2 linked regions of the Rhodopseudomonas palustris genome follow. The protein of the gene in region 1 interacts with the protein of each later gene in a pairwise test. Links are inferred from orthologs where the notes say so. Each region holds a gene or a part of one and is shown on either strand. Other genes may lie near its edges.

What was found.
Region 2: the proteins of dnaA (region 1) and SR870_RS07435 interact in binary tests that used the Escherichia coli proteins (3 or more experiments, as listed by UniProt). The link is inferred for Rhodopseudomonas palustris from one-to-one orthologs.

Annotation. Positions count from the first base shown.
Region 1 is NZ_CP140155.1:4,416,325-4,432,602, forward strand. What follows is about bases 6,658-9,495. They hold dnaA (chromosomal replication initiator protein DnaA), read right to left. Parts: upstream 8,867-9,495; coding sequence 7,448-8,866; downstream 6,658-7,447. Other genes in these bases: dnaN (DNA polymerase III subunit beta), read right to left, coding at 6,658-7,174. Also shown: SR870_RS19995 (HWE histidine kinase domain-containing protein), read left to right, coding at 1-1,292; gyrB (DNA topoisomerase (ATP-hydrolyzing) subunit B), read right to left, coding at 1,641-4,082; DNA replication/repair protein RecF, read right to left, coding at 4,310-5,449; SR870_RS20010 (endonuclease domain-containing protein), read right to left, coding at 5,536-5,907; more of dnaN, read right to left, coding at 6,056-6,657; rpsT (30S ribosomal protein S20), read right to left, coding at 10,190-10,456; SR870_RS20030 (hypothetical protein), read left to right, coding at 10,834-11,148; peptide-methionine (S)-S-oxide reductase MsrA, read left to right, coding at 11,313-11,969; SR870_RS20040 (polysaccharide biosynthesis/export family protein), read left to right, coding at 12,318-12,959; SR870_RS20045 (hypothetical protein), read right to left, coding at 12,986-13,402; SR870_RS20050 (HD-GYP domain-containing protein), read left to right, coding at 13,598-14,704; SR870_RS20055 (AMP-binding protein), read right to left, coding at 14,764-16,278. UniProt on the Escherichia coli protein: Plays an essential in the initiation and regulation of chromosomal replication. Binds in an ATP-dependent fashion to the origin of replication (oriC) to initiate formation of the DNA replication initiation complex once per cell cycle.
Region 2 is NZ_CP140155.1:1,651,054-1,660,055, reverse strand. What follows is about bases 996-3,877. They hold SR870_RS07435 (replicative DNA helicase), read right to left. Parts: upstream 3,244-3,877; coding sequence 1,747-3,243; downstream 996-1,746. Other genes in these bases: SR870_RS07425 (hypothetical protein), read left to right, coding at 3,754-3,877; SR870_RS07430 (hypothetical protein), read right to left, coding at 3,497-3,619; alr (alanine racemase), read right to left, coding at 996-1,696. Also shown: SR870_RS07445 (hypothetical protein), read left to right, coding at 23-277; more of alr, read right to left, coding at 449-995; more of SR870_RS07425, read left to right, coding at 3,878-3,954; SR870_RS07420 (hypothetical protein), read left to right, coding at 4,187-5,356; rplI (50S ribosomal protein L9), read right to left, coding at 5,434-6,021; SR870_RS07410 (hypothetical protein), read right to left, coding at 6,057-7,007; rpsR (30S ribosomal protein S18), read right to left, coding at 7,162-7,401; rpsF (30S ribosomal protein S6), read right to left, coding at 7,407-7,886; SR870_RS07395 (GGDEF domain-containing protein), read right to left, coding at 8,173-9,002. UniProt on the Escherichia coli protein: The main replicative DNA helicase, it participates in initiation and elongation during chromosome replication. Travels ahead of the DNA replisome, separating dsDNA into templates for DNA synthesis.

The sequences.
Region 1 (16,278 bases):
CGGCGTACGATTCGGACGGGCAGTTGCTGTACGCCAATCAGGCGCTGTGCGCCCTGCTCGGGCGGGCGCCGGGCTCGTTGACCGGTCCCGTGCTGCTCGGGCTGCTCGACGCCGTCAACCAGGCCAAGTTTCGCCGGCTGCTGGCGCAGGCGATGCAGGAGCGGCAGTCGGCCGAGATCCATCTGCGCGCCGGCGATGTCGAACGCAGCATCCTGCTCGCCGGCTCGCCGCTGGATTTCGGCGTCGTGCACGGCACCGCGATCACCTTCACGGATATCAGCGAACGCGAACAGGCCGCCGTCGCCAAGGAATCCGAGCGGCTGGCGCGCGCGATCCTCGCCTCCGCCAACGAGGCGGTGATCGTCTGCGACCGCGCCGGCCGCGTCACCCATCTCAACGGCGCGGCGATCCGGATCTGCGCCGAGACGCCGGTCGGCAAAACTTTCTCCGAGGCGATCGATCTGACCTTCACCGAAGCGTCCGAACTGATGAGCGGGGCCGACATCGTCTCGATGGCGACCGCCGGCATGCCGGTGCAGGGACTGGAGGCCGCGGTGCGATCGCCGTCGGCCGCGATCACCGACGTGCTGATCAGCGCCGCGCCGCTGATGGTGTCCGGCGAGCGGACGCAGGGCTGCGTGGTCACGCTGATCAACCTGTCGCAGCGCAAGGCCGCCGAGCGCCACCAGGCGCTGCTGATGGGCGAGCTCGATCACCGCGTCAAGAACACGCTGGCGATGGTGATGGCGATCTGCACGCGCACCGCCGCCTATGAGCGCACCATCGAGGATTTTCAGAGAGCGTTTTCCGGCCGGATCCAGGCGCTGGCCGCGACCCACACGCTGCTGTCGAATGCGTCGTGGCAGAACCTGCAGGTCAAGGACGTGCTCGGCGCAGAACTGGCGCCGTTCGCGTCGCTGTCGAGCGGCCGGATCGCGACCGACGGGCTCGATATCGTGGTGGACGCCAAGACCGCGGTGTCGCTCGGCCTGGTGTTTCACGAACTCACCACCAATGCGGTGAAATACGGCGCGCTGTCGGTGCCGGGCGGCAAGATCGCGGTGCGCCGGACGGGTCTCGCGCAGGACGGCGCGCTGATGATCGAATGGGAGGAGTTCGACGGGCCACTGGTGACCAAGCCGGGATCGTCCGGCTTCGGTCAGACGCTGATCTCGCGCAGCCTCGGCAACGGCGCCGCCACGCTGGACTTTCGACCCGAAGGCATCGTCTGCAGAATGTCGATTCCGAGCTACGGCCACTTTCACAGCGCCGCCGGCGGCCCCGAGAGCTGACCCCGATCGAAGCTGACACCGATCGAATCGGAAACGGGCTCGAGATCGTCGTCTCGACGTGCAACCTCGACGCGAACCGGTGTCCGCCTCGCTGGTCTAGAGCGTTTCATCGATTGATGAAGCGATATGGACCTTGCCAGATGCACTGACTCCTCATCCTGAGGAGCCCGGCGAAGCCGGGCGTCTCGAAGGATGGGGCGACGCATGATGGCCGGCGGCGCATGGTTCGAGACGGCGCTTCGCGCCTCCTCACCATGAGGTTGTGCCTGTGGTCAGAGTCCCAGAACGCCAGCGCTGATTCCATCGGACGGAACGGCTCTAACGCCCGAGATCCGGTGCGCCGTCGCGCTACACGTCCACCGTCGCCTGCAGCGAGTTCTCCTGGATGAATTCGCGGCGGGGTTCGACGACGTCGCCCATCAGCTTGGTGAAGATGTCGTCGGCTTCGTCGACCTCGCGCACCCTCACCTGCAGCAGCGAGCGGGCGTTGGTGTCCAGCGTGGTTTCCCAGAGCTGGCTCGGGTTCATCTCGCCGAGGCCTTTGTAGCGCTGCAGCGCCACGCCCTTGCGGCCGGCGTCGGTCACCGCCTCGAACAGGCTGACCGGGCCGTGGATCGCGGTTTCCGCATCCTTGCGGCGCAGCACGCCGGGGCGCGGATAGACTTCCTGCAGCACCGCGGCGTATTCGTCGAGCTTGCGGGCGTCGGCGGAGCCGAGCAGCGCGTCGTCGATCATGGCGACGTCCTTGACGCCGCGCACGGTGCGCTCGAAATGGAAGCCTTCGCCCTCGGCGAAGCGCCCGATCCAGCCGCGCTCGACCTCGTCGGCCAGCGCGTCGAGCCGGCGGGCGATGTAGTCGGCGGCCGCGTTCGCCTTTTCGGTGTCCTTGCTGATCTCGGTGTTGAGCACGCCGGCGATCGCCGCCTGCTCGACCACCGAGCGATTGTAGCGGCCGTGCAGATTGTGCAGCGTCTGGCGGATGACGCGGGCGTCCTCGACCAGCGCCAGCAGATCCCGGCCGCCGCGGACTTCGCCGGAGGCGATCTTGAAGGCGCAATCGTCGAGCCCGGTCGCGATCAGATATTCCTCGAGCGCGCGCTCGTCCTTGAGATACTGCTCCGACTTGCCGCGCGTCACCTTGTAGAGCGGCGGCTGCGCGATGTAGAGGAAGCCGCCCTCGATCAGCGCCGGCATCTGCCGGAAGAAGAACGTCAAGAGCAGCGTACGGATGTGCGCGCCGTCGACGTCGGCGTCGGTCATCAGGATGATCTTGTGGTAGCGCAGCTTGGCGATGTCGAAATCGTCGCGGCCGATGCCGGTGCCGAGCGCGGTGATCAGCGTGCCGATCTGCTCGGAGCCGAGCATCTTGTCGAAGCGCGCGCGCTCGACGTTCAAGATCTTGCCCCGGAGGGGCAAGACGGCCTGGAATTCGCGGTTGCGGCCCTGCTTGGCGGATCCGCCGGCGGAGTCACCCTCGACGATGAACAGTTCGGACTTGGAAGGATCGCGCTCCTGGCAGTCGGCGAGCTTGCCGGGCAGCGAGGCGATATCCAGCGCGCCCTTGCGCCGCGTCAGCTCGCGCGCTTTTCGCGCGGCTTCGCGGGCGGCGGCGGCTTCGATCACCTTGCCGACGATCACCTTGGCTTCGGCGGGATGTTCCTCGAACCAGGCTGCGAGCGCTTCGTTCAGGACGTTCTCGACCACCGGCCGGACTTCCGAGGACACCAGCTTGTCCTTGGTCTGCGACGAGAATTTCGGGTCCGGCACCTTCACCGACAGCACCGCGGTGAGTCCCTCGCGGCAATCGTCGCCGGTCAGCGCGATCTTTTCCTTCTTGGCGTTACTATCCGCATAGCCGTTGACCTGGCGCGTCAGCGCGGCGCGGAAGCCGGCCAGATGCGTACCACCGTCGCGCTGCGGGATGTTGTTGGTGAAGCACAGCACGTTCTCGTGGTAGGTCTCGTTCCACCACAATGCGGCCTCGACGCCGATGCCGTTGAGGTCGGCGGCGAGCACGATCGGCGCCGGCACCATCGGCTTCTTGTTGCGGTCGAGATATTTGACGAATTCGGTGACGCCGCCCTCGTAGCGCATCTCCTCGCGCTTCTCGACCGGGTGGCGCATGTCCGACAGCACGATGTTGACGCCGGAATTCAGGAAGGCGAGTTCGCGTAAGCGATGCTCCAGCGTGGCGAAATCGTATTCGATGTGGGTGAAGGTTTCCGGCGATGCAAAAAACGTCACCTCGGTGCCGCGCCGGCCATTGGCGTCGCCGACCACGCTGAGCGGCGCCACCGCGTCGCCATGGGCGAATTCGATGATGTGCTCCTTGCCGCCCCGCCAGACGCGCAGGATCAGCTTGCTCGACAGCGCATTGACCACCGAGACGCCGACGCCGTGCAGACCGCCGGAGACCTTGTAGGAGTTCTGATCGAATTTTCCGCCGGCGTGGAGCTGGGTCATGATGACCTCGGCAGCCGAAATGCCTTCGCCCTTGTGGATGTCGACCGGAATGCCGCGGCCGTCGTCGCGCACCGTCACCGAGCCGTCGGCGTTGAGCACGACTTCGACCGCGGTGGCGTGGCCTGCCAGCGCCTCGTCGATGGCGTTGTCGACGACTTCGTACACCATGTGGTGCAGGCCGGACCCGTCGTCGGTGTCGCCGATATACATGCCCGGCCGCTTGCGCACGGCGTCGAGCCCCTTCAGCACCCGGATCGATTCCGCGCCGTATTCGACCGGAACGGAAGACGGGGTTTCGGCGATCGGCTGCCGGGCGGGTTCAGTCATGCAACAACCTTTGAAGGATGAAAATCGAATCGGCGGGCGACCGCGCGATGAGGCGTCATTTGTGCCATGAAAGACGGGTTGCGCCTAGCCCAAAGTGGCATGCAGCAAGTTATTGAAGAAATAGGATTTTTAGTGGGTTTGGCAAGCCCCGAAATGGCCGATTCGGAGACCCCTGACAGACCGCGCGCCCGGGCCGGTTCCGGCGCGTTCGACGCGATCGCTTCTGCTCAGTGCCGGGGTGAAATCCGGCCGGACTCGACGGTGAAAATCTCGGCGCCGGGGCCGATCTCGGCGAACGCCGCGGGGTCGGCGCCGGTCATCCAGACCTGCGCGCCGAGCCGGGCCAGTTCCTCGAACAGTGCGGCGCGCCGCGACGGGTCGAGATGCGCCACCACCTCGTCGAGCAGCAGCAGCGGCGTGATGCCGGTCATCTCCGAGACGAGCTGGGCATGGGCGAGCACCAGGCCGATCAGCAGCGCCTTCTGTTCGCCGGTGGAGGCGTCGCGCGCCGGCATCGCCTTCGGCGCGTACAGCACGTCGAGATCGGTGAGATGCGGGCCGTCGAGGGTGCGGCCGGCGGCGGCGTCGCGCGGGCGGCCCTCGCGCAGGATGGTGCGGTAGCGATCTTCCACCGCCGTGGCGGGCTCGGTCAGCAGCGCGCCCTCCATCCAGCCGTCGAGCATGATCTTCGCCGACGGGAACGCCGAGGCCGCGCCGCGGGCGTCGAGCATCGCGGCGAGGCGCATCGCGGTCTGGCCGCGCATCGCCGCGACCGCCACGGCGAGTTCGGCGGTTTCGCGCTCGATCGCATCGAGCCAGTGCGAATCCGCGTTGCGATAATCCTCGAGCAGCCGGTTGCGCGACCGCAGGCTGCGGTCGAGCGCCGAGACCCGGCCCGAATGCTGGCTGTCGATCGCCAGCACCAGGCGATCGAAGAACCGCCGCCGTTCCGAGGCCGCGCCCATGAACAGCCCGTCCATCGCCGGCGTCAGCCACACCATGCGTAAGTGATCGCCGAACGCGGTGGCGGAGCCGACCGGCTCGCGGTCGATCCGGCAGCGCCGTGCCGTGGGCGCGTCGGCGCGCGGCGGATCGATGCCGGTGCCGAGCGTGGCGAGCCCGAGCGCGCCCTCGACCTCGGCCGCCACCGCCCAGGAGCCGTCGCCCTCGTTGTCGGCGACGTCGTCGAGCGTCGCCCGCCGCAACCCGCGCCCCGGCGACAGAAACGAGATCGCCTCGAGGCAATTGGTCTTGCCGGCCCCGTTGGCGCCGACCAGCACCACCCGCTCCCCACGCGTCGTCAGCCCCGCCGCCCGATAATTGCGGAAGTGCGTCAACGTCAGCCGGGTGATGCGGGAGGCGGTCATGTGATTACAGCGAGAACAGCGCCGAGTGACCCTCTCCCCTTGTGGGAGAGGGTGGCGCCGAACGAAGTGAGGCGCCGGGTGAGGGGTTATTCGTCCGTTTCGGAAAGCTTCGCAAGGATATCTTCAAGCACCGCTGTGCGACGCTGCAGCACGTCGTTGTTCCAGTAGCGCAGCACGCGAAAGCCCGCAGCGCGGAGCGTGGCATCGCGAATCTGGTCGCGCGATTGCTCTGCATGCTGACTGCCGTCGATCTCGATCACCAGGCGCTGCTCGAAGCAGACGAAGTCGAGAATGTAGTTCTGGAACGGAACCTGCCGACGAAATTTCAGCTGGGCGAAACGGCGATCGCGCAGCAACTTCCACATCGCGGATTCCGCATCAGTGGGCGCGTGCCGCATCGTCTTGGCGAAGGCACGGAGTCTCGCTGGGGTTGGAACGTGACGCGGGCGCTGCGGCATGACCCCTCACCCGGCTTCGCTTCGCGAAGCCACCCTCTCCCACAAGGGGAGAGGGTATCAAACCCGCTTGCTCGGGTTTGGGTCAAGCCCGGCAATGACAAGTTGTGCTCAATCGACGAGGTTCGACGCGCGGCGCGATCCCGTGGCCCTACACCCGCATCGGCATCAGCACGTACAGCGCGTTCTTCTTGTCGCGGTCCTGGATCAGGGTCGGCGAGCCGGGGTCGGCGAGGCGCAGCACTGCGACTTCGCCTTCGATCTGGGCGGCGATGTCGAGCAGATAGCGTGAATTGAAGCCGATATCGAGCGGGTCGGAGGCGTATTCGACTTCGAGCTCTTCGGTGGCGCTGCCGGAATCCGGATTGGTCACCGAGAGCACCAGCCGTCCGGCGCTCAGGGCCAGCTTCACGGCGCGACCGCGCTCGGAGGAAATCGTCGAGACGCGATCCACCGCGGCCTCGAAGTCCTTCTTGTCGACCACCAGCTCCTTGTCGTTGTTCTGCGGAATCACGCGGCCGTAGTCCGGGAAGGTGCCGTCGATCAGTTTCGAGGTCAGCACCACATTGCCGATGGTGAAGCGGATCTTGCCGACCGACAGTTCGAGGCCGATCTCGGCGTCGTTGTCCTCGATCAGCCGCTGCACTTCGCCGACGGTCTTGCGCGGCACGATCACGCCCGGCATCCCGGCCGCGCCGGCGGGCTGCTCCAGATCGACCTGCGCCAGGCGATGGCCGTCGGTCGCGACCGCGCGCAGCCTGGCCTCCTTGGCCGAGCCCGCGGTGTGCAGATAGATGCCGTTGAGATAGTAGCGGGTCTCCTCGGTGGAGATCGCGAATTGGGTCCGGTCGATCAGCCGCTTGACGTCGGAAGCGGTGAGCGAGAACGCGTGCGACATCTCGCCGGCGGCCAGATCCGGGAAGTCGCTTTCCGGCAGGGTCTGCAGCGTGAAGCGCGAGCGCCCGGCGCGGATCGCCAGCACCGAGCGGTCACCGTCGCTTTCCAGCACGATCTGCGAGCCGTCCGGCAGTTTGCGCACGATGTCGTAGAACATGTGCGCCGGCACCGTGGTCGAGCCCGCCGTCGCGGTGTCCGCCGGCAGCGTCTCGGTGACTTCGAGGTCGAGGTCGGTCGCCTTCAATGCGAGCTGGGCGTTTTCGGCGCGCACCAGCACGTTGCCGAGAATCGGAATGGTGTTGCGGCGCTCGACCACGCGGTGGACGTGGCCCAGCGACTTCAACAATTGCGCGCGTTCGACCGTGACCTTCATTGCAAAACCCGCCTGATCCGCACCCGCATCGTGTGATGGAGTCGCCGGAGGTACTGGAGAAGCCGTGCGGCCTGAGACGGCGCCACGGCAATGGGGACCCTGCGGATGTCGCCCGAACCCGCGGGGGGTCGGCAGGGTGGCGTGGTTAGGCGGCGGACGCAAGGGTGCGTGGCCGGTACGGCTCCGAATTTCCCCGTGTTTCGGCCGGACGGCGCCCGCGACCGGGCGACGCGCCTGCCGTCGTGCCGGCGATCGCGCCGGCTATTGCCCCGGCTATTCCTGGAGCTGGCGCTTGAGCGATTCCACCTCGTCGGACAGCGTGGTGTCCTTGGACACCAGCCCTTCGATCTTGCGCACGGCGTGCAGCACTGTGGTGTGGTCGCGCCCGCCGAAACGGCGGCCGATCTCGGGCAGCGAGCGCAGCGTCAGCGTCTTGGCCAGATACATCGCCACCTGGCGCGGGCGCACCACATTGGCGGTGCGGCGCGACGACAGCAGGTCGGAGCGGCTGACATTGTACTGCCGCGCGACGATGCGCTGGATGTCCTCGATCTTGATCCGCTTCGGCTCCTGCGGCCGGATCAGATCGCGGACCTCGTGCTCGGCCATCTCCAGCGTCACCGGCTGGGCGTTGAGCTTGGAATGCGCCAGCAGGCGGTTGATCGCGCCCTCGAGGTCGCGGCCGTTATGGGTGATGGCGCGGGCGAGATATTCCAGCACCGGCGCCGGCACGTCGAAGCTCGCGTGATGCGCGCGGGCCGCGACCACGCGCGACTTCAGGATGCCGAGCCGCAGGTCTTCGCCGAGCGGCGCCATCTCGACGACGAGACCGCCGGCGAGCCGCGAGCGCACCCGCTCGTCGAGGCTTTCCAGATCGGACGGCGGACGATCGGCCGCCACCACGACCTGGCGGCCGGCGTCGATCAGCGCGTTCAGCGTGTGGCAGAATTCGGCCTGGGTGGTCTTGCCCTGCAGGAATTGCAGATCGTCGATCACCAGCACGTCGATGCCGCGCAGCGCTTCCTTGAAGGCGAGCGAGGTCTGCGTCTTCAGCGCGGCGACGAAGCCGTACATGAATTTCTCGGCGGTGAGATACAGCACCTTGCGCTCGTTGCCCGAATTGCCCGACCAGGTCACCGCCTGCAGCAGATGCGTCTTGCCGAGGCCGACGCCGGAATGAATGTAGAGCGGGTTGAACATCACCGGATCGCCGCGGCGGCCTTCCGCTACCTGCCTCGCGGCGGCATGCGCCAGCGTGTTGGAGCGGCCGACCACGAAGCTCGCGAAGGTCAGCCGCGGATCGAGCGGCGAGCCGCCGAGCGCGTCGTGATTGGAAGAGGCGGGCACGGTCGCATGGCTGCGCATCTCGGTTGCCGGACGATGCTCGTCGCGGCGCTGCTCGACCGGCGCCGGCGCTTCCTTCGCCACCGCGGCGCGCATCGGCGAGCGCACTGTGAGATCGATGCGGCAGACCTCCGGCAGTTCCGCCTGCCAGCAGGTCAGCACCTTGTCGGAATAGTGGGTCTGGATCCAGCTCTTCAGAAACCGCGTCGGCACCGACAGATGCACGCTCTCCGGCTGAACGGCTTCGAGGTCCATGCGCGCGAACCAGCTCGAATACACGTCCTCGCCGACGCTCGAGCGCAGACGGCCTTTTACGCGAGACCAGCGATCATGTTCCATGTTCGACATTTCAGCAGCTTTTCAGATGGAGTGATGTTCAACGCAGCGGGCGAAACCATGACGGCTCGCGCCGCGCCGCGGCGTCGCGAAGCAAACTCCGGACACGGCTCCGCCGTTCGGCAACGCGCCGACGTCAGCCCAGGGTCCGATGAATGAGTTGCTTCAGGTCAGCGCGGACTCGACGGATGCACCGGAGTTCGAGCGCAGCAGCGACTGGTGATGGTGGTGGATGTCTTGAAATAATCTCGAGCCGAAACCTCGGCAGTGCGGAATGAAACGCTGAATTCGTCGCTCATGAAACCTCCCCCTCCTGACGCGCTTGCACGCGGCAAGATGTCGTCAAATCCCGTGTCACGTCCAAGTCCGATCCAAGTCCAGTTCAAGTCCGACACCGCTGCGCCGTTTTCATGACGACCGATTGTCGCTGGCCCCGCCGTCGCCCGCCGGAACGTTTGCATGCAAACGTTCCTCACGAATTCAGACACGGCTTCGCCGCTCTCATATCGCTATGAGTGACAATCTCTCTGTCATTTGAAAAACGCCACCAACACGCACACCGCCGCCGATCTGCATGCCCGCCCCTGGTTCTCAAACCGCGCTGATCTGAAGAACCGTGGGCGTCGCGGGCGATCTAAGAAATACACGACCTCCCTTTTCCCGCAACGAATATGATTCGTTCGGAGCGGCGCGAAACGCGGCGCGGGGTGCGCACGATTAGGCAGGGGTGCATCGCGGCGAAGGCAAGATTTTGAATCTGTGCACAGATTCGTCGAGTGAACAGCGCGTGACAAATCCATCGCACGCCTAAAAGTTTTTCATGAATCCTTTACCTTTGACGGTCGCGCGACAGCGGATTCAAAGCGCTCGCTTTCGCTTTGTCGATAAGTGTCTCGCTGGCCGGGTTTTTTCGTGAGCGTTCCGACAGGGTAACCCACGCATTGTTGTTACTGCGTAGAGTCCCGGGGCGCGACGACGCGATCGTCGTCACACAACGAGTTCCGGTTGTGCCCCAGCACTTTTTGAACGTCGTCCAGACAGCCTGACACTGTGCACGATGAGCTGAACAGCATCGCCGCGATCGAACGTCGGCGACGCCTGCGCTGCGTTGATCATGATGCGGGATCGCGATCGCCGCTCGTCGCGTCGTTCGACGCAAGGCGCGTCGGCCGAAGCAGATCTGCCGGAGGAATTGGCGACGGTGTCGGTCGTGTCGATGGCAATGCATTGCGCGCATCGCGGACCGCGCATCTTACGCGAGAGGATTCGATCGGCCGCGCGCAAAAAAAAATGCCCGGCTCAGCCGGGCATCTGATTCTCTTCTGAACTTGAGAATTACTTCCCGAGCTGGGCGATCCGGTGCGCGAGGCGCGACACTTTTCGGCTCGCTGCGTTCTTGTGAACGATGTTGCGCTGGGCGGCGCGCATCAGCGCCGGCTCGGCGTTCGCCATCGCCTTCAGCGCTGCGTCGCGGTCGCCGCTGGCGATCGCTTCTTCGACGGTCCGGACCGAACCGCGCATCTGGGTGCGGCGCGACTTGTTGACCGCGGTGCGCCGGGCAATCTTGCGAGTCGCTTTCTTCGCGGAAGACGTATTGGCCATGTTCTCTCAAATCCTGCAGCGGCCTCCGCTGCGGAGGGCCGGGCTGATGACGGAGCCGCCGATGATCGGAGCCTCGCCGTGTGTTCCGGATGTTCTGAAGCTTGTTCCTGGAGCCGACGGGCCGAAAACGCGACGCCGCATCAAAGAACAGCGGCGGCAGGGAGACCCCACCGCCAATCCGCGCCTTATAAAGCCACAGCTTTCCAGCGTCAACGGTTGCGGCGGCCCAATGTGGTTCGGGCCGCGGGGGTGAGTTGCCGGCCTCAACGCCCAGCCGGGCGCTCGGCGGGCAGGGATAAGTCGCTGGCGAGGTTGTGTTTTGTGCGCCGGCCCGGTAGATGCGGCCGAGGGGGCGGTCAATTCCATCGGGGTGGACGATGATCCGCGGGTTCTTTCGACTGATCGGCTTGCTGCTGCTGACCGGAGGATTCATCTTCCTGGTCTATGACGGCGCGCGTTCGGTCGCCGACAGCTCCCTGCAATGGACCCCGCTCGGGGAATTCTGGAACGACGTCCACCAGTCCAGCCAGCAGGCGTTCCGGGTCTGGGTCGAGCAGGCCACGCCCTGGCTCTGGACCCATGTCGTCAAGCTGCTGCTGGCGCAGCCGACTTTCGCGGTGCTCGGCGTCGCCGGCCTGTTGCTGCTGCTGCTGTTCCGGCCGCGCAAGCCGCTGATCGGCTACGCCCGCTGACGATCGGTGCGTCTCGGCGTAACGACCCTGTCGGTCGACGCGTAAGTACCTATATCCAGACTTCAGTCGAGAGCCGGTGGCGACAGCGTTCGGTTGCCCGCCAGCATCATCCAGCACAGGGCGCCCGGGCGAGCTTGACCGCCGCGGCGCGCCGGGAGGTGTCCATGTTCTTCACGCGTAAAACCACCGCGATGCCGAGCGCCAGCGAAGCGCTGCCGGGCCGCGCCACGCCGATTCCGACTGCGCGCAGCCATTTCGTCAACGGCCATCGCATCCAGCCGCCTTATCCCGAGGGGCTGCAGCGGGCGGTGTTCGGGCTCGGCTGTTTCTGGGGCGCGGAGCGCAAGTTCTGGGAGCTCGGCGACGGCGTCTATTCCACCGCGGTTGGCTATGCCGGCGGCTACACGCCGAACCCGACCTATGAGGAAGTCTGCTCCGGCCGCACCGGCCACACCGAAGCGGTGCTGGTGGTGTTCGATCCGACGAAGATCTCCTACGAAGCGCTGCTGAAGACGTTCTGGGAAAGCCACGACCCGACCCAGGGCATGCGCCAGGGCAACGATGTCGGCTCGCAATATCGCTCCGCGATCTACACCTTCGGCGAGGCGCAGGCGCGCGCGGTCGACGCGTCGCGCGAGGCCTATCAGCAGGCGCTCGGCGCCAAGCGCTTCGGGTCGATCACCACCGAGATCGCGCCGGCCGGCGAGTTCTATTTCGCCGAAGACTACCACCAGCAATATCTCGCCAAGAATCCCGGCGGCTATTGCGGTCTCGGCGGCACCGGCGTGTCCTGCCCGATCGGCGTCGGCGTCAACGCCTGATCCGCCTGCGATCCGGCACGGCGAAACCTCTCCCGCTTGCGGGCAGGGCTATCGCAGATGGATCGGATGTCAGCCACGACCCCGCCGCGAGTCGTCCCCGCGCAGGCGGGGACCCATAACCCCTGGCTTATCAAGCAAAAGAAAGCCTCTGCAGCGGCTTCAATCGAGACGCTGCGGCGTATGGGTCCCCGCCTGCGCGGGGACGACATGCGGATAGGCAAGGCCCAGATCGCTATCATCGACACCTCGCGTGGCGAAGCCGGGCGAAGCGCGCCTCGCGGAACTACGCACCGCCAACAATTTGTTAACCCTAACGGGGCATAAACGGAGCCATCTCGTGGAGAGGGAATGGCTCCAGTGCGTTTGGACCACGCGTTTCGATTGTCGATGATTGCCGTGATGGCAGCGCTTGCGCTCGGCGGCTGCATGCGGCGGTCGGGCCCGGTCGCGATCCAGCCGTCCAACGCCCTCGACAGCATGGCCTATGGTGGCCGGGCCGCCTATGCGCCAGCGCCGATGCCCGGCCCGCATTCGGAATATCGCCTCGATGCCGGCGACCGGCTGCGCATCGTGGTCTACGGCCAGGAAGGTCTCACCAACACCTACGCGATCGACGCCTCCGGCGCGATCACCATGCCGCTGATCGGCAGCGTCCCCGCGCGCGGCCGCACCCCCGCCGGTCTGGCCGCCGCGATCTCCGCGCGGCTGCGCAACGGCTTCATCCGCGAGCCGTCGGTGGCGGTCGAAATCGATCAGTATCGGCCGTTCTACATTCTCGGCGAGGTGCTGGCGCCCGGCCAATATCCCTATGTGCCGGGCATGACGGTGGAGAGCGCGGTCGCGATTGCCGGCGGCTTCTCGCCGCGCGCCCGCCGTGACAGCGTGACGCTGACGCACCCCGATGGCGGCGCGATGGTCCGTGCGGTGGTCCCGCTCGGTACCCCGCTGACGCCGGGCGACACCGTGATGGTCAGTGAACGCTGGTTCTGAGGCGAAGCGACGCGGTCGGTCGGCGGCTAATCCCACATCCAGTTGCGGCCCCAGTCGCCCTTCCAGCCGGCGAGCCGGCCGTGGCGGAACTGCAGATACAGCCGGTCGCGGCGGTTGAAGAAGCCGCTGCCGCCGCCGGTGCGGATCGCCAGAAAGATTTCGTCGCCGGGCCGGCCGCTGACGTAGTTCAGCGGCATGCCGAGCGCGCGTTCCGCCTGCAGCGCGTCCATCCCGAACGCCAGCGGCGTGGTGTTGGACAGCGTCGCGATGAACGGCGGCGCGACGATGACCGGCGCCGGTTGCTGCGCCGAGGCCGGCAGCGCGAGTGACGAGGCCGCGATCAGCGAAGCGACCATCGCCATCGCAGGCCGCGCGGTTCGCGCGCGGCGCAGCGGTTGCGGCCTGTCGTCGCGGTCGATCAGGGTCGGCGAGGTCTGTGGCATCGTCGTCCTTTCGGATCCTCGGATCATAGCATCGGCTTGTTCGGAAGCCGAGTACGCAGCAGCTCGAACCCTTACAATACCAATCAAATCCGCGCGGAAAAAACATCGATCGTTAAGAACGCCCATTAAGCAGTGGGAACCAATTTCTCGGGTAGGGATGGGCGCAGGCGTAGGTCATATCCAATCCGGTGATCCATGAATTCAGTAGCCCGACAATCGGCGCCCCAGATCGAGCCGCGACGGCGGCTGCTGCTGGCGTCCGATCGCCGCGATCAAAGCGCGGATCTCGCACGCATCCTCGCCGGCGTCGCCGAGGTCGAGGTCGTCTCGACCGCCGAGCTGCCGCAAGCCCCGTCGCGCGACCTGTCCGGGATCGTCGTCGATATCAATCTGCGCTCCGCCGAGAGCGTGCAGCGCATCAAGCAAAGGCTGCTCGGCCGCGACTACCAGCCCTTTCCCCGGCTGTTCGTGCTGGCCGATGAGCTGCATCACGGCTCGATGCAGGCCTGGGCGCTGGGCGCCACCGACACCATCGCCCGCCCGTTCGATTCGCGCGATCTGCTGGCGCGGATCCGCGCGGCGTTTCCGGATGCGTCGGAGATCACCGCCGACGCCCGCGCCGAGGCGATGAGCCAGGGCATCGCCGCGGCGCACGGCGTGCTGGTCAGGATTTTCGAGCGGCTGCCGGCCGGCAAACCGCTCTCCTATCAGGACGTGCTTCAGGCCGAGGGGTCGATCCTCAAGGCGATCCGGCGCACCTCGCTGCGCGAATGGCTCGCCGCGGTCGGCCGCCACCACAATGAGAGCTATCGGCTGGCGCTGTTCGCGACCGGCTATGCGGTCGCCTTCGCCCAGCACCTCGGCATGCGCGAGGAGGACCAGCGCCGCCTGACCCGCGCGGCGCTGCTGTTCGACGTCGGCAAGGCGTTCGTCGAGGTCGGCCTGCTCGACAATGTCGACGCCCTGCAGGGCGAGCGCATGCGCAAATTCCGCGAGCATCCGCGGCTCGGTTACGATGCGCTGGCCGCCGAAGGCAGCTTCCCGCGCGAGACCCTCGACGTCGTGCTGCATCACCACGAACTGCTCGACGGCTCCGGCTATCCCGACGCGCTGCACGGCGACCAGATCAGCGACATCGTCCGCATCACCACGATCGTCGATATTTTCACGTCGCTGGTGGCGCAGCGCAAGAACCATATCCCGTTGATGCCGCTGCAGGCGTTCTGCCGGATGGAACAGATGGACGGCAAGATCGACCAGCGCCTGCTGCAGGCGTTCCGCCCGGTCGCGCTCGGCGGTTAGTAGCCCCGTCATTCCGGGGCGCGCGTTGCGCGTGCCCCGGAATGACGAGAAGGACGCGATCACTCCACTAGCAGCTTGCGCAATTCCGCCTTCGCCACCTTCTCCAGCGTCGAGCGCGGCATGTCGTCGACGAGGCGGACTTCGCGCGGACGCTTGAAGTCGGCGAGCGAGCGGCTGCACGCCGCCAGGATCTGATCGGCGAGGTCGGGTGCAGCCTTGTCGACGCCGGCCGCCGGGATCACGAACACCACCGGCACCTCGTCGAGCATCGGGTGCTTCTTCGCCACCACCGCGGCCTCGCGCACGCCCGGCACGGTGATCACCACCTGCTCGATCTCGGACGCCGCGACGTTCTCGCCGCCGACCTTGAGCATGTCCTTGGCGCGGTCGCCGAACCGGATCGCGCCGTGCTCCAGCAGCGTGACGCGGTCGCCGGTGATGAAGTAACCGTGCTCGTCGAAGCTGTCGCTGGTGGCCTGCGCGTTGTGGAGATATTCGGCGAACAGTGACAGTCCGGGCACGCCCTTGATCAGCAGGTTGCCGGTGTCGCCGACTTGGGTCGGCGTGCCGTCGTCGCCGACGATGCGAAGGCTGTATTCCGGCGCGGCGCGGCCGATCGACATCGGCGTGTTGGGCTGGTCGGCCTCGGCGATGATGCCGTGGGTGATGGTCTCGGTCATGCCCCACCAGCCGATGATCTTGATGCCGAATCCGGCGAAGACCGGCGGCTCGGCGACCGCGGTGCCCCAGAGACGGAACGAGTGATCCTTCGGCGTCTCCTGATCCATCAGCGCCTTCAGGCAGAACGCGATGTTGGAGTTCCAGGTGCAGCCGTGCTCCAGCGCGACGCTCCAGAACCGGCTCGACGAGAACCGCGGCTGCACCACGCAGGTGCCGCCGACCCACAGGCTCGCCAGCATCGAATAGGCCAGCGCGTTGGTGTGGAACAGCGGCAAATAAGCGAGGTGGACGTCGTCGGCGCGCAGCGTCTGGTGGGCGGCGTTGATCTTGGCGCCCCACAGCGCGTTGGCGTGGGTCCACAGCACCGCCTTCGGCCGCGACGTGGTGCCCGAAGTGTACTGCACGCTGCACGGTGCGAACGGATCGGTCGGCCGCCGCGGACGGTCAGCGCTGTCGCCGAACAGACTTTCGAACGTGTCGGCGTTGGAGACCTTCTGCGCCGGCAGCGGCGAGCCGGGATCGTGTGAGATCACCGCGATCCAGCGCAGCTTCTTGCAGTTCGCCGCGACCAGTTCGGCATAGGCGGGCTGGGTGATCGCGGCGACCGCGTTGCAATGATCGGCGAAGTAATCGATCTCGGCCGCGGCCGAGCGGGTGTTGGTGGTCACCGCCAGCGCGCCGAGCTCGACGCAGGCGAACCAGGCGAGCAGGAATTCGGCGCAATTGTCGAGATGGATCAGCACCGCGTCGCCGGGCTTGACGCCGCGTGCGACGAGGCCGGCGGCGAGCGCGCCGACCCGGTCGTGGAATTCGCCGTAGCGCCAGACCCGCGCCGGCGCGTCGAACGGCGCCCAGATCACGAAGGGATGATCGGGGCGCGCCTGCGCGTGCAG
Region 2 (9,002 bases), 2.8 Mb from region 1 along the record:
CTGACTTCGCTAAGGTCGGCGGATGCGAGACGACGAGCGCAAAGCCTACGAGCGACGCAAATGGCGGCAGGTGGCCGGGCATTTTGCCATGGGCGCTGTGTTCGGCGCGCTGTTCGCGGTTGTGCTGCTGCTGGGCAATTACTTCGGCCTCGCCAAAGTCATCGACACCAGCGAGGCGCCGATGCTGATCCGCGCGGTGCTGGTCGTCGGCATCGCCGGCTCGTTCGCGTTTCTCGCGGCGATCACCGGCTTCCTGTTTCTGGTGCACGAAGACTGAGCCGGCTGGCCGATCAGGTGAGAGGCTCCGTCATTGCGAGCGCAGCGAAGCAATCCAGAGACGCGGTGCACTGCGCCTCTGGATTGCTTCGTCGCGGAGCCTGTGCCCGGACGGCGCGAAGCGCCGATCCGGGTGCTCCTCGCAATGACGCTGAGAGTTCGTGCGTGGGACTCAGCCGGCCGTGGCGGTTCGCACGCCGTCGCCCTCAGTCGGTTTCTCGTCCGGCTTCGCGTCGCCGCCTTTGTAGACCCTCGCGTAGCGCGGGCCGAGGCTGGTCAGGACCTCGTAGCCGATGGTGCCGAAATGATGCCCGAGTTCGTCGACGGTGATGCCGTCGCCGATCAGCGTCGCCATCTGGCCGCGGCGCGCGGCGTTGGCGGGCAGGTCGGTGACGTCGACCGCGAGCAGGTCCATCGACACCCGCCCGGCGACCGGGCAGCGCTGGCCGGCGATGATCACGTCGGCGCCGCGGGTGCCGTCGTTCGAGCCGGCAGCGCGAAAGTATCCGTCGGCATAACCAGCCGACAGCACCGCGATCTTGGTCGGCCGCCGCGCGGTCCAGGTGCCGCCATAGCCGACGCTGTCGCCGCGCTCGACGCTGCGGACCTGAAGGATGCGGGCTTTGAGATCGACCACCGGCAGCATCGGATTGTCGGCCTCCGGCGTCGGGTTGATGCCGTAGAGCGCGGCGCCCGGACGCACCATGTCGAAGGCGAATTGCGGGCCCAGAAAGATGCCGGAGGAGGCCGACAGCGACGCCGGCACGCCGGCAAACAGGCCGGCGATCTCGCGAAACGCCGTGACCTGCCGGGCGTTCATCGGATGGTTGAGTGCTTCGGCGGCGGCGAGGTGACTGATCACCAGCGTGACGCCGTGATCGCCGGTGGCGATCCGTGGCACGATGCCCTGCGCTTCGGAGATCGTCAGGCCGAGCCGGTTCATGCCGGTATCGATGTGGATCGCCGCGCCGCCATTCCAGTGCGTGCGGCGGCAATAGACGTCCCACTCGGCGAGTTCGTAGAGGTCGCCGATCACCGGTCGGCAATTCAGCCTGGCGAATTCATCGCCGGTGCTCTGGAAGAAGCCGTCGAGAACATAGATCGCCGCGTCCGGCGCAATCGCGCGGGCGGCGCCGGCTTCGGCGAGCGTTGCGACGAAGAAGGTCTTGCAACCCGCCGCGGCGAGGGCCTTCGTGACCGGCGCGATGCCGCAGCCATAGGCGTCGCCCTTGACCACGGCGGCGGCTTCGGCCGGGACCGCGGTCTTCTCCAGCTTGCGCCAGTTGGCGACGATCGCGTCGAGATTGATGGTGAGGATGCCGGGCGCAGTGGCGGTCGCCGCGGCCAGCGCCGCCGCTTGGGCGGCTTCAGGTGTCAAAAGGCTGGCGACGGTCGCATTCGGATCGGGGAGGATGTTCATGCCGCACAATAATCGCTGCCCGAATTCCATTCAACGGGAGTTGCTGCAGCTCAGATCCGTTCCGGCAGATGGCCTTCGCTGACCAGATCGCTGAAGCGCGTGAACTGGCCTTCGAACTGCAGGTCCACCGTGCCGGTCGGGCCGTGGCGCTGCTTGGCGATGATGACCTCCGCCTTGCCGTGAACGAGGTCCATATCCGTCGTCCACTTCTCGTGCTCGGGCGTGCCGGGGCGCGGCTCCTTGTTCTGCAGGTAGTACTCTTCGCGGAACACGAACATCACGACGTCGGCGTCCTGTTCGATCGAGCCCGATTCACGCAGGTCGGAGAGCTGGGGCCGCTTGTCGTCGCGGGATTCGACCTGACGCGAGAGCTGCGACAGCGCGATGATCGGAACGTTGAGCTCCTTCGCCAGCGCCTTCAGGTTGGTGGTGATCTCGGTCACCTCCTGGACGCGGTTGTCGCCCTTCTTGCTCGAGCCCTGCAGTAGCTGGATGTAGTCGACCACCAGCAGGTCGAGGCCCTTCTGCCGCTTCAGCCGGCGCGCGCGCGCGGTGAGCTGAGAGATCGCCAGGCCGCCGGTTTCGTCGACGTAAAGCGGCAGCGTTTGCAGCTCGATCGAGACGTCGCGAATCCGTTCGAAATCGGTTTCCGAAATGCCGCCGCGCCGGATCTTGCTCGACGCGATCTCCGCCTGCTCGGCGAGAATACGCGTGGCGAGCTGCTCGGCCGACATTTCGCAGGAGAAGAAGCCGACGATGCCGCCATTGACTGCCTTGGTCGTGCCGTCGGCCTGGACCTCGCCGCGATAGGCCTTGGCGACGTTGTAGGCGATGTTGGTGGCGAGCGCGGTCTTGCCCATGCCGGGACGGCCGGCCAGCACGATCAAGTCGGAATGCTGCAGCCCGCCCATCCTGGTATCGAGATCGCGCAGGCCGGTGGCAATGCCGGACAGCTTGCCGTCGCGCTGGAATGCCTTTGCGGCCATGTCGACCGCGGTGGTCAGCGCCTGCGAGAACCGCTGGAAGCCGCCGTCATAGCGGCCGGACTCGGCGAGCTCGTACAGCCTGCGCTCGGCGTCCTCGATCTGGTTGCGCGGCGCGAAATCGACTGGCGCGTCGAACGCGACATTGACCATGTCGGTGCCGATCCCGATCAGGTCGCGGCGCAGCGACAATTCGTAGATGGTCCGGCCGTAATCATGGGCGTTGATGATGGTGGTGGCTTCGGCCGCCAGTCGGGCCAGATATTGCGCGACCGTGAGGCCGCCGAGATCGAGGTCGGCGGCGAGGAAGGTCTTGAGCGTGATCGGCGTCGCGACCTTGCCGGCGCGGATCAGGCTGGTGGCGGTCTCGAAAATGGTCTGGTGGATCGTTTCGAAGAAATGCTTCGCCTCGAGGAAGTCCGACACCCGGTAGAACGCGTCGTTATTGACCAGGATGGCGCCGAGCAGGGCTTGTTCCGCCTCGATATTGTGAGGCGCGGTCCGGTAGGCAGGCGCGGCGGCGTCGGGCGCGAGCTTCAGAACATTCGAATCGATTGCAGCCATAGCTCTGAATTGTTCTTTCGAATTTGTCGGATGCGGGGCGCGACTAAAGCGCCGATTCAACTGCCAGCGGAAGCGTCAATCGCGCGTTATGCACCAGCTCGAAGAAGAGTGTGGATGAACCGATGCACCCGAGGCGGCGGGCTTGACGAACCGGCGTTGCGGAAGCCGCCCGCCGGGGCGGGGCTCCATTTGTCGCAGCCGGATTGAACCGCGGGACCGCGGGGCCATACCTAAAGGATCGTGATCGGATTTTTCACAGCAGAAGCAGGCAGACCAGTCCGATCAATCCCGTCGCGGTTCCGAAAGCGAGCAGGGCATAGTCAATCGCGATGTCCTTCGGGACGGGGAGGCGTGTTTTTTGAGGCTGTTCGATCATGGAACGGATCAAGCGCCTCGCCGGAAAATTGATCTGTGATCACGATCACATCAGCGGGTGGTCATTCGAGGAACGGTTCGAGCGGCGTCGGGGTTGATCACGCAGAATAACGAAGTTGAAACACGGGAACGGCGATGGCTCAGAAACAGCGACGCGACGTATCCGACCGGCTCTGGCTGGAATCGCTGATCGAATCGTTCGAGGCGACCTCATGCGGCGACGGGCGTGCGGTTCCCTGCGATCGGGCGCTTCTGACCGCCACGCGTGAGCATCTCGAGATTCACAAGGGACCGCGCGACGGCGAGCGCAAGGTCCGGCTGGTTCACGCCGCTTGATCTGGATTGCGCTGGCGTACTTCCGGCAGGCCAAGGAGTGCTCCGCCAAAGCTGGCCGAGCCGCCCGGCGCATCCGAGCCGGTCGGACGTGACGGATCGACGGCGCGATTGCGCGGCTGGTATGCGACTATTCGTTATGACAAAACAGCGTCATCTCTTCCCTTCCAATCATTTTCCAATCGGCTAAAAGGACTGCGCCGCGGGCGCGGCCGTTCATGCATTGGAGGATCAAATGTCGAGCCGAGCGCTCATTTCAGCGGCGGTGATGCTTCTGATCGCCTCCATCACGCCCCCGGCGCAGGCGCAGAACCTCGAGGCCGGCAAGAGCCCGGCCCAGCTTTTCTCAGGGAATTGCGCCGTGTGCCACAAAAGCGCGCGCGGTCTCGTTCGCTCGATACCCCCCAATTCCCTGGCGTCGTTTCTGCGTCAGCACTACACGACCAGCGGCGACATGGCTTCGATGCTCGCGGCCTATCTGATTTCCAACGGAGCGACTGACACCCGCTACAGGCAGAACGACGTCAGGACCAATCCCGGCCAGCAGGACGGCCGCTCGGGGCGCAGGCAGCGGCCCGGCGCGGAAGAGGCTGCAAAGCCGGAGACAGCCAAACCAGAGGCGGCGCGACCCGAGGCTCCGGCGCAGGCCGAAGAAGGCACGCGCCGCGGCCGCCACAGCAAGCGTCCGCCCAAACCCGAAGCCGACAAACCCGCCGACGGCGCCGCCGCGACCGAGACGGCTGCGCCTGCCGAGCCCCCTCCGGCGAAGGATCGCCGCCAGCAGAGCCGGAAGGACAAGCCGGCGAAGGGCGCGCCTGCCAACGCGGCCAAGGGCGAAGCAGCGAAACCGGAGCCAGCCGCAAGCGAACCGGCTGCAGCGAAGCAGGACGCCGCGAAAAAGGAAACTGCCAAACCGGAAACCTCCGCATCGGAGCCGTCAAAACCGGAAGCCTCGACTTCCGACACGACCAAACCCGACACGACCAAACCCGACACGACCAAACCCGATACGCCCAAGCCCGATGCGTCGAAGACGGACATCGCAAAGCCGGAAGAGCCGAAGACGGAGGCCGTCAAGTCCGAGCCGCCGAAGTCCGACACGCCACAGTCCGTGCCAGCGGAGCGGGCCGCAACGCCTGGCGCGGTACCGCTGCGCCCCGATCCGGTTCCTGCGGTGACGCCGGCGCCGAAGCCCGCCGACACGCCGCCGGCGACTGCTCCGCTTGCGAAGCCGGACGAGCCGCCAGCGCCTGCGGCTTCGACGGCGCCTGCTGCGACGCCTGCGCCGCGGACCGGCGCGCCGGCCGCTGCGGCAGCCCCGTCCAGCGAACCGTCCGTCACCGTGACGCCGACCCCGCCGCCGGCCGAGCAAGGCAGTTCGCCCGACGTGCCGGTTTCACGATAGACCGCGTCGTCTTGATGCAAAAAAGCCCGGCATGCGAATGCCGGGCTTTTTCGTCGAGGTGTCTCGCTGAAGAGCGCTTACTGCTCGGCCGGCTGTTCTTCTTCCTGCTCCGCGTCCGGATCGAAGAACTCGCCGGCAGCGGCGATCGCCTCGGCGGCGGCGTCCTGGTCTTCCCGGCGGGTCGAGATGTCCTCGCCGCGATTGATCCGCTCGGCTTCCTCGGCGCTGCGCGCCACCGTCACCGACACGCCGACTTCGACTTCCGGATGCACCGCGACCTCGATGGTGTGCTTGCCGATGGTCTTGATCGGCGCATCGAGCAGGATCTGGCTGCGGCTGATCATGACGCCTTCTGCCTCGAAGCTGGTGACGATGTCGCGCACCGACACCGAACCGAACAACTGGCCGGTTTCGGAGGCCTGACGGATCACGATCACATTGTGACCGTCGATCTTCTCCGCGACCTTCGCGGCTTCAGCCTTGGCCGCGATGTTGCGCGCCTCGAGGTCGGCCTTCATGTGCTCGTACTTGTCGCGATTGGCAGCGGTCGCGCGCAGTGCCTTGCCGCGCGGCAGCAGGAAATTGCGGGCGTAACCGTCCTTGACGCGAACCAGCTCGCCCATCTGGCCGACCTTGGCGACGCGTTCCAGCAGAATGACTTCCATGTTGTTCTCCTCGAGTTGCTTGATAGGGGTAATAATCAGGTGGCGGTCGGGGGCGGCATCGAGCGGCGCTGGTAGTAGCGCTGACGAAAGCCGAATGCTGCGTCGCCGATGCCGAGCGCGATCAGGCCGAGTGCGGGCCAGAGAAAGATCAGCACGAGCGCGTAAGTCGAACTCAACAGAAAGCCGCGATGGCGGGCGGACATCGTCAGCGTGTGCAGCGTGGCCGCCCCGGTCAGCCCATAGGCGACCAGCATCGCTGCGCTGGCGGTCTTGCCGATCAGTGCGACCAGACCGCCGGTAAAGCTGAGGCCGATCGCGAGCGACAGCACCGCCAGCGTCATCGCCGGCAGCGCCACCGTTCGCAGATCCGGCCGCGGCCGGGTCAGCCGGCCGGAGGTGATGGTGATCCTGGCGGCGAGCCACAGATTCAGCGTCAAGGTCAGCATCGCGACCGAGGCGGCGGCCGGCGGGGCGACTGCGACCAGCGCGTCGATCAGCTTGTCGGTGTCGGCGGAGTTGCGCGAGCCCAGCGCCCGCTGCAATCCGCTGCGCAGGCCCTCGCTGATCGTCGCCCCGTCGGTGCCGAGCGTCAGCATCGCCGCCATCGTGGTCAAGGTGGCGAAGCCTGCCATCCACGCCACGATTCGGCCGACCGGATACCACTCCAGCGCGGCCGGGGTGGCGCTGTCCGCGGTCTCGACCGGTCGCGCCAGCATCGCGAGGCGGCCGAGCCAGTAGGCCGGCGCCACGACGGTGACAAGGAAGGCGATGGCATAGGAGAAACTGAAGATCGCGGCGAGCCCGGCGGCGCCGAGCAGCCCGCCGGCTGCGGCCCCGGCCGCGCCCCAGCCGAGTGCGGCCACCATCAGCGGCAGCGGCGCCAGATAGAACAGCAGCAATGAGATCAGCGCGCCCGAGATGATCGAGGCGAACATCAACGCCGAGGCACAGCCAGCGGCAATCGCGATCAGGATCTGGATCATCATCAGCTGTCCCGCTCCTTTCGAGCGGTTAGAGGCGGTTCGCCCCAACCATCGGCATCCGGGTCAGCGGAGCCTTATGACTTACGTCACGTGATTTGCGACACGTGACGACGAAGCAAAGTGAAACCCGCGGCGCGAACGCCGCGGGTGAAAACGATCAGCGAATGACGTAGGGCAGCAGACCGAGGAAACGGGCGCGCTTGATGGCGCGCGCGAGTTCACGCTGCTTCTTGGCGGAGACCGCGGTGATGCGGCTCGGCACGATCTTGCCGCGCTCGGAGACGTAACGCATCAACAGCTTGGAATCCTTGTAGTCGATCTTCGGCGCGTTCGTGCCCGTGAACGGGCAGGTCTTGCGACGGCGGAAGAACGGACGGCGTGCACCTGCTTCAGCCATGATTCTTACTCCTCGCTCGCTGCGGCAGTGTCGGCGTCTTCGCGCGGACGGCGCGGACCGCGGTCGCCCCGGAAGCCACCGCCCTCGCGGTCGCCACGGCCTTCACGGTCGCCCCGGAAGCCGCCCTCGCGGGGGCCACGGTCGTCACGCTCGCGGTCGCGGTCGGCCTTGCGCATCATCGCCGAGGGGCCTTCCTCGTGCTCTTCGACGCGCACCGTCAGGTAGCGGATGATGTCTTCGTTGATGCGCTCCTGGCGCTCGATCTCGGCGACCACCGCGGAGGGGCCGTCGATGTTGAGCAGCATGAAATGCGCTTTGCGATTCTTGTTCATGCGATAGGTGAGGGAGCGAAGTCCCCAGGCTTCGGTCTTGGTGACCTTGCCGCCGAGGCCCTCGATGACGCCCGTGATCTGGGTCGTCAGTTCCTCGACCTGCTGCGTGCTCGCGTCCTGACGCGCGAGAAAAACATGCTCGTAAAGAGGCATGACAGTCCTTTCCATGTTGGCGCAGAACCGGCGGCAAGCCCTTCGAACCCTTCGGAAAGGACTCGACTGCTCAGAAGGCGGAAGCACGGGACGACGAGCCGACTGGCTCTGCCGCATCAAATTCGCCAGAAAGGTGAAAATGCTGAGACCGTCCGTTCAGCTCCCGGCCGGGATCTGCGGATGCGCGGGTTATACGGATTTTGATCGCAATGGCAAGGGTGGGGTCAATGCTGGCCGGCAACGGAGCCGAATGACGGATTTCGGGCGGCCAGTGGTTCGGCCTCCGTCATACCGCGGACCTCGTCCGGAGTTCCCCGGTTATGTGGGCATCCGGCTCGAGCGCGGGAACCAGGCTGGGTGCATCGTCGATCGAGTCGCAGTGCACGACCACCCCTTTCCCGAGCCGTTTCGCCTCGTACATCGCGCTGTCGGCCGAGCGCAACAGGTCGTCGGCGGTCTTTCCGTCACGCGGGAAAGTGGCGCTGCCGATGCTGACACCGATGCTCAGCGGGACATCCTTGCCGAGATCGAACGGCTCGGCGATCCGCGCAATCACCCGGTTGGCGATCTCGACGCTGTCCGCCGCTTCGGTGGCGGGAAGCAAGATGACGAACTCGTCGCCGCCGACCCGGAAGATCAGGTCGTCGCCGCGCACACAACCGCGCAGCCGCTCGGCCACGACCACCAGGACGGCGTCGCCGAGCTCGTGGCCGTAGCGGTCGTTGGCCGCCTTGAACCCGTCGAGATCGAGCCAGAGCACCGTCAGCGGCTGACAGCCGTTCCCGGACGTGCCGGTCGCATCTCGGAGCAGTTCCTCGAAGCGCCGATGTTGCATGGTGCGGTTCGGCAGGCCGGTCAACTGATCGTAGTTGGCCAACCACTTGTTCTCGCGCTCCGAGAGAAACAGATTGAGCAGAACATCGTAGTTTTCGAACAGCAGAATTCCCATTCCCAGTCCCCAGGCCGGGATCAGCAGCCCGACGAGGTACATTTGCGGAATTGGGGAAAAGATCATCGCCACGGTGTAGGGCGTCGCGAGGATGCAGATCTGCACGAACCCGTAGCGCGGCATGCCGGCGTTGCGTGACACGATCGCGCTCGTGAGGCCGGCGATCA